One region of the Brachymonas moutaii (nom. illeg.) genome, then DNA from elsewhere that is predicted to be linked to it. Evidence: predicted binding sites of a transcription regulator. Region 1 holds the regulator's gene; the other holds the start of a gene.

What was found. The regulator sigma-54, encoded in region 1, starts transcription at its own class of promoters, with help from an activator protein. The targets are predictions, from matches to a motif close to TGGCANGNAANCTGCTTT.
Region 2: exaC (acetaldehyde dehydrogenase ExaC) is a predicted target of sigma-54. The motif match lies at 1,427-1,444, and genes of this name have one in related genera.

What each region holds. Positions count from the first base shown of each region.
Region 1 covers NZ_JBNGEN010000007.1:77,445-80,855, reverse strand. Annotated here, with positions in the region: gene ACP2WS_RS09020 (hypothetical protein) at 1-195, shown strand, start outside; gene ACP2WS_RS09015 (hypothetical protein) at 288-809, shown strand; gene rpoN (RNA polymerase factor sigma-54) at 1,010-2,725, opposite strand; gene lptB (LPS export ABC transporter ATP-binding protein) at 2,783-3,411, opposite strand, start outside.
Region 2 covers NZ_JBNGEN010000005.1:39,083-42,493, forward strand. Annotated here, with positions in the region: gene exaC (acetaldehyde dehydrogenase ExaC) at 1-1,354, opposite strand, end outside; gene ACP2WS_RS07185 (sigma-54-dependent Fis family transcriptional regulator) at 1,732-3,411, shown strand, end outside.

The DNA.
Region 1 (3,411 bases):
GCCGTCATCCAGCACTATCAGCGACTCTCCGCGAACGTTGCGAAGCAGATGATCGCGAGCTTGCAGGCTCGCGACCGAGACTTGGCTGGCCTAGCCTCGGAGGCTCGCAAGTTGCTTGGCAGCAGCCACGAACTGTTCTTTTTTCAGAATCCATACACGGGACACATCTTCCCCCCTACTCGCACGCAAGGCTGACGCCTAAAGAGACGGTCAGGCTCGTCTACCTTCACAAGAACAAGCAGTACCAATGGCTGCTCGTCGAGGCCTACGAGCTGTTTGAGGACTTCGTGGTGTCACTCTATGAGCTCGTCAGAGGGGACCACACGCACTTTCGCCTGAGCAAGGATGCTGACGCGGTGATGCCCCCGTCCGAGCTCAAAAAGAAAGTGCCTCTGATCATCGACATGCTTCGGAAAAAGCTACCTGAGCTCGCGAAGGTTGAAGTCGAAAACCAGATCAGCATCAATCTCCGGCTTCACACCCGCATGGCTGAGAAGTTTCGGCACGTCATCGTTCACAAGAACGGAAAGACTGACAATTCAGAAACGATGATCGAGGACGTTCTCAAGTGGGCCAATTTGGCGGGCGATAAGGCCCGGGAGCCCGCGGCCAGGGCCCAGATCGCCAGCTATGTCGGTGGCGGCGACGTGGCCGGCGTGATCGTTTTGGTCGAACAGCCAATCTTCCAAGCTGGCGGGCTCTCCATGGACATCAACAGGCACGAGAATCTGGTAAATGCGCTGATGGCCCACGCCCTTGTCATGTCGCAAAGCCTGGTCAACTATCTTGACAAGGCGAGCCCAAGGTGAAGCGCAGCATGCGAGGTCTGGCGCGTGTTCGACACGTAGCCGCGCACGTCGCCATCTCCATCGCCGTGCCAGCGGCGGGCGACTAGGGCGTGTTCACATTAGCCAGATGAATGCGCATGCGAGTTGCAGAAAGGCATTGAAGCGTGTGGCGAATTTGTCGTAGCGAGTTGCCAGTTGGCGGAGTTGCTTGAAACGTTCCCCTACCCCAGCACCTTGCGCAGATGGGCTGGGGGGATGCGCAGGGCTTCGCGGTATTTGGCTACGGTGCGGCGGGCGCACTGGACGCCGCGTTCCTGGAGGAGTTCGCAGAGGCGGTTGTCGCTGAGGGGCTTGGCGGGGGGTTCGTCGGCGATGAGTTTCCCGATCATGGCGCGCACGGCGGTGCTGCTGGTGGTGCTGCCGTCTTCGCTGGCGAGGCCCGAGGCGAAAAAGTACTTGAGCTCGAAGGTGCCCCAGGGGGTGCTCATGTATTTGGCGCTGGTGACGCGGCTGACGGTGGATTCGTGCAGGCCGAGTTCGTCGGCGATTTCGCGCAGGACGAGGGGTTCCATGGCCAGCACGCCCTGCTCGAAGAAGCGGTGCTGGCGCTCGACGATGGCGGTGCTCACGCGCAGGATGGTGTCGAAGCGCTGCTGGATGCTCTTGACCATCCAGCGGGCTTCCTGCAGGCGCTGCTGCAGGGCCTGGATGCCTTCGCCCTTGTGGTGGCGCAGGGCGCTGGCGTACATCTCCTGCACGCGCACGCGGGGCATGACGGCGGGGTTGAGCTGCACGCTCCAGGGGCGGCTGGCGGCGTCGCGGCCCTGGTTGGCGCGCACGAGCACGTCGGGGATGACGATGTTGCGCTCGGTCTGGGCAAAGGCGCGGCCGGGCTTGGGTTCGAGGGTGGCGATGAGCTGCATGGCGCTGCGCAGGTGCGCGGCCGAATAGGGCAGCAGCTTGCCGAGGCCGCGCACGTCGCGCCGGGCGAGGTAGTCGAGCGGCTGGCGGCAGACGTCGAGGGCGACTTCGCGCGCGAGCAGGCGGGGGGTGTCGGCGTCGGGGATGTCGAGGGCACGCAGCTGGAGCTGCAGGCATTCGGCCAGGTCGCGCGCGCCGACGCCGACGGGGTCGAGCGACTGAAGCAGGCGCAGGGCCATGGTGAGGTGGTGGAGGAGTTCGGCGTGCTCCTCGGCGTCGCGTTCGGGGTCGCCGGTGGGGTTGCGCTCCTGCAGGCTCTGGGCGAGTTCGCCGAGGGTGTCTTCGAGGTAGCCGTCGTCGTCGAGGGATTCGATGAGGAAGTACAGCGCGGCCTGTTCGCTGGTGTCGAGGCGCAGGGCCAGGGCCTGTCGGTGCAGGCAGTCCTGCAGGCTTTCGTGGCAGCCGGCGCGCTCGATGGCGGAGGGCTCGTCCTCGTCGTCGTCATGGCTGCTGCCGGCGCTGCTCACGCGCAGACTGTCCCAGTCGTCGTCGCCGTCGCTGCTGCTGGAGAGGACTTCGTCGTCGCCCGAGGTGGCGGGGCTGTCGTCGCGGGTGGAGCCGGCGCTCCAGTCGTCGGTCTGGGCGTTGGCGAGGTCGGTGTGGTCGGGGGCGTCGCTGGAGAGGACTTCGCTGGTGTCGGGGGCGTCGGCGCCTTCGGGGTCGTCGTAGCCGCCTTCGGCTGTGGCGCCCATGCCGTCGTCACTGCCTGCCTCTGCGCTGGGGCCGGTGGTGGCATCGACATCGCCGGATGCGTGGCCAGCAGCGTCGGGCTCCGACTCGGAGGCTGCCGCGTCCTCGGCGCTGGTGTCCTGCTCCAGGAAGGGGTTGTCGGCCAGCATCTGGTCGATCTCCTGCTGCATGTCGAGCGTGGAGATCTGCAGCAGGCGGATGGACTGCTGGAGTTGCGGCGTGAGGGAGAGGTTCTGCGCGGTGCGCAGCTGCAGTCCTGCTTTCATGGCACGGAGGGCGGCTTCGGAAGGTACAGCGGGAAGCGGCTCATGGACGGAGTCCGCTCACATGCGGAAGTGTTCGCCGAGGTAGACACGGCGCACTTCGGCGTTGGAGACGATCTGCTCGGGCGTGCCCGAGGCGAGCACGGCCCCTTCGCTGATGATGTAGGCGTGGTCGCAGATGCCCAGGGTTTCGCGCACGTTGTGGTCGGTGATGAGCACGCCGATGCCGCGCGCCTTGAGGAAGGCGATGATCTTCTGGATTTCGATGACGGCGATGGGGTCGATGCCGGCGAAGGGCTCGTCGAGCAGGATGAAGCGCGGCTGGCTGGCAAGGGCACGGGCGATTTCGACCCGGCGGCGCTCGCCCCCGGAGAGTGCGAGCGCGGGGGTGTCGCGCAGGTGGGTGATGTGCAGGTCGGCGAGCAGGGCATCGAGCTGGGTGTCGATGGTGGCGCGGTCGAGCGGCTTGCCGTGGGCATCGACCTGGAGCTCCAGCACGGCGCGGATGTTGTCCTCGACGTTGAGCTTGCGGAAGATGGAGGCTTCCTGCGGCAGGTAGCTCAGGCCCATGCGTGAGCGGCGGTGGATGGGCAGGTCCTCGACGGGCTGGCCGTCGATGGAGATGGCGCCGCCGTCGGCCCGGATGAGGCCGACGATCATGTAGAAGGAGGTGGTCTTGCCGGCTCCGT
Region 2 (3,411 bases), on a different contig from region 1:
CGGCCTTGATGGAGCGGCCCATGCGGTAGGCCAGATTTCCGTTGCGGGTCCACACGCCGGCGCCCAGGCCATACTGGGTGTCGTTGGCGATCGACAGGGCTTCGGCCTCGTCGCGGAAGGTGGTCACGGCGAGCACGGGGCCGAAGATTTCCTCCTGGAAGATGCGCATCTTGTTGTGCCCCTTGAACAGGGTCGGCTGGATGTAGTAGCCGCCAGCCAGGTCACCGGGCAGCTGCGCCGGGGCGCCACCGCACAGGACCTGGGCGCCTTCTTCCTTGCCGAGCTCCAGGTAGGAGGAAATCTTGTCGAGCTGCATCTGGCTGGCCTGGGCACCGATCATGGTCTCGGTGTCGAGCGGGTTGCCCTGCTTGATGGCAGCCACCCGCGGCAGGCAGCGTTCCATGAATCGGTCGTAGATCGATTCCTGAATCAGGGCACGGGACGGGCAGGTGCACACTTCGCCCTGGTTGAAGGCGAACAGCACCAGTCCTTCGATGGCCTTGTCGAGGTAGGCGTCGTCGCGCGCCATGATGTCCTCGAAGAAGATGTTGGGCGACTTGCCTCCCAGTTCCAGCGTGGCAGGGATCAGGTTGCCGGCAGCGGCCTGTGCGATCACGCGACCCGTGGCGGTGGAGCCGGTGAAGGCGATCTTGGCAATGCGCTTGCTGGTGGCCAGCGGCATGCCGGCTTCGCGCCCGAAGCCATTGACCACGTTGAGCACGCCCGGGGGCAGCAGGTCGGCGATGAGTTCGACCAGCACCAGGATGGAGGTGGGGGTCGATTCGGCGGGCTTGAGCACCACGCAGTTGCCGGCCCCAATGGCAGGGGCCAGTTTCCAGGCGGCCATCAGCAGCGGGAAGTTCCAGGGAATGATCTGGCCGACCACGCCCAGAGGTTCATGGTAGTGGTAGGCCACCGTGTTCTCGTCGATGTCCGACATGTTGCCTTCCTGTGCGCGCAGGCAGCCGGCAAAGTAGCGGAAATGGTCGGCAGAGAGGGGGACGTCGGCGTTGAGCGTTTCGCGGATCGGCTTGCCGTTGTCCACCGTTTCGGCGTAGGCCAGCTTCTCCAGGTTCTGTTCGATGCGGTCCGCAATCTTGAGCAGGATGTTGCTGCGGTCGGCAGCGGGGGTCTTGCCCCACTGGTCGGCAGCGGCATGGGCGGCATCCAGGGCCAGCTCGACGTCCTCGGCGGTGGAGCGTGCGGCCTGGCAGTAGACCTGTCCCGTCACCGGGGTGATGTTGTCGAAGTATTCGCCCTTGACCGGAGGCGTCCACTTGCCGCCGATGAAGTTGTCGTACTTGGCCTTGAACTGGACGGGCGCGCTGGGCTGGCCGGGGTAGGAATAGATCATGGATGTCTCCTGTTTGAGGTTGTGCTTGTCGCCGTCGGCGGACTGCGGGAGTCCGCTGCGGCTGCGGCCCATCGAGCAACAGGCGTGCCAGTTCGAGCAATCCAAGGGAAATTCCGGACACTCCTCTATAAGACTTGGTTTTCACATGGAGAATCTGGTTTTCACATCGACTTCGATGAACACCATTCTGTGCCATGAGTGTCTTGAATGAGGACGGGTGTGTCATAAGTGAACATGGCGCATCTGTGTCATGCACGGGCTGCAGCGCAGACAGTCCCATGGCGGGGGTTTACCCGTTTGGATGCGGCGCGGGCCCATGCTAGGATGCCGCCGAAACGGCGCCCGACAGGGCGGACGAGGACCCTACCATGCCCATCATGACCTCCCGAGACGAAGCGAGCCTGCAGCAGGCCCGCCGGATGCTGCAGCAACGCGGGGCGCTGCCTGAGGGGGTGTTGCCCGACACCCTGGGATATGTGTCGCGTTCATGGAACCGCAGCGCTGCAGCGGGCCTGCACGCGGGGCTGGACCCCCAGCGTGGACTGCCCGTGAGCCGCTTCGAGCTGGCCCAGGCCACCGAGCGCCAGCACGAGCTCTTGGCGCATGCACGGCCGGTCATGGAATATCTGCACGGCCAGATGCGTGACAGCAGCAGCATGGTCATCCTGGCAGACGAGGCCGGACTCCTGCTGCATGCCCTGGGCGATGCCCGGTTTCTCGACCGTGCCCAGCGCGTGGCGCTGATGCCTGGCGCATCCTGGCATGAGACCCACCGCGGCACCAATGCCATCGGCACCGCGCTGGCCGAAGGGGTGCCCATCGCGGTCCATGGGGCCGAGCATTTTCTGGAGTGCAACGGCTTTCTCACCTGCGCGGCGGCGCCGGTCACCGGGCCTGATGGCCGCATTCTGGGGGTGCTCGACATTTCCGGCGAGCGCAGCAACCGCCATCCACATACCTTCAGCATGGTGCGGGCGGCAACGCAGATGATCGAGAACCGCCTGTTCGAGGCGCGTCACGGCAGCCATGTGCGGCTGCATTTCCATCCTCTGCCCGAAGGCATCGGCACCATCGCAGAAGGGGTCATTGCGCTCGATGAAACGCACCACATCGTGGGGGCCAACCAGGCGGCCCTGGCGTTTCTGGGACTCGATACCCACAAGCTCGGGCGGGTGTCGCTCGAACAGGTGTTCGACACCACGACCGAGCAGATGCTGGCCCGGGAGCGCCGGCAGCCTCAGGTGGTGTTTGCCCTGCATCTGCGGGGGCGGCAGCCCGCGGTACAGATTCTGCATGCGCGGGTGATGCTTCCAGCCCAGGGGGGGCTGCGTGGAGAGGTCGTGATCGACCAGTCCGTGCCGTCGTCTGCACCCCAGGACGAACTCGCCCGGCTCGACACCGGCGATGCGGACTGGCATGTGCTGATCGGCAAGGCCCGCAAGATGCTCGGGCAGCCCATACCGCTGCTTCTGCACGGCGAATCCGGCACCGGCAAGGAAGTGCTGGCCAAGGCCCTGCACCGCAGCGGTCCTCGCAGTGCGCAGACCCTGGTGGCGGTGAACTGTGCAGCCCTGCCCGAGCACCTCATCGAAGCCGAACTCTTTGGCTATGCTCCCGGCGCCTATACGGGAGCCCGGCGCGAAGGAGCTCCCGGACGCATCCGGGAGGCCCATCGCGGCACGCTTTTCCTCGACGAGATCGGCGACATGCCGCTGTCGCTGCAGACACGGTTGCTGCGCGTGCTGCAGGACCGGCAGGTCGTCCCTCTGGGCGGCGGACAGCCCATCGCCGTCGACTTTGCCCTCATCTGCGCCACCCATCGCGACCTTAAGCAAGAGGTGGCCGCCGGGCGCTTCCGGGCCGACCTGTACTGGCGGCTCAATGGGCTGACCCTGCATCTGCCGCCCTTGCGCGTACGCAAGGATCTGTCGACCCTCATGGCGCGCATGCTGGCCGACATGGCTCCACGGCGCGACATCGCGCTCGCACCGGAGCTGCAGCAGGCCTTCGAGGCCTATGGCTGGCCAGGCAACCTGCGCCAGCTCGACAACGTGCTG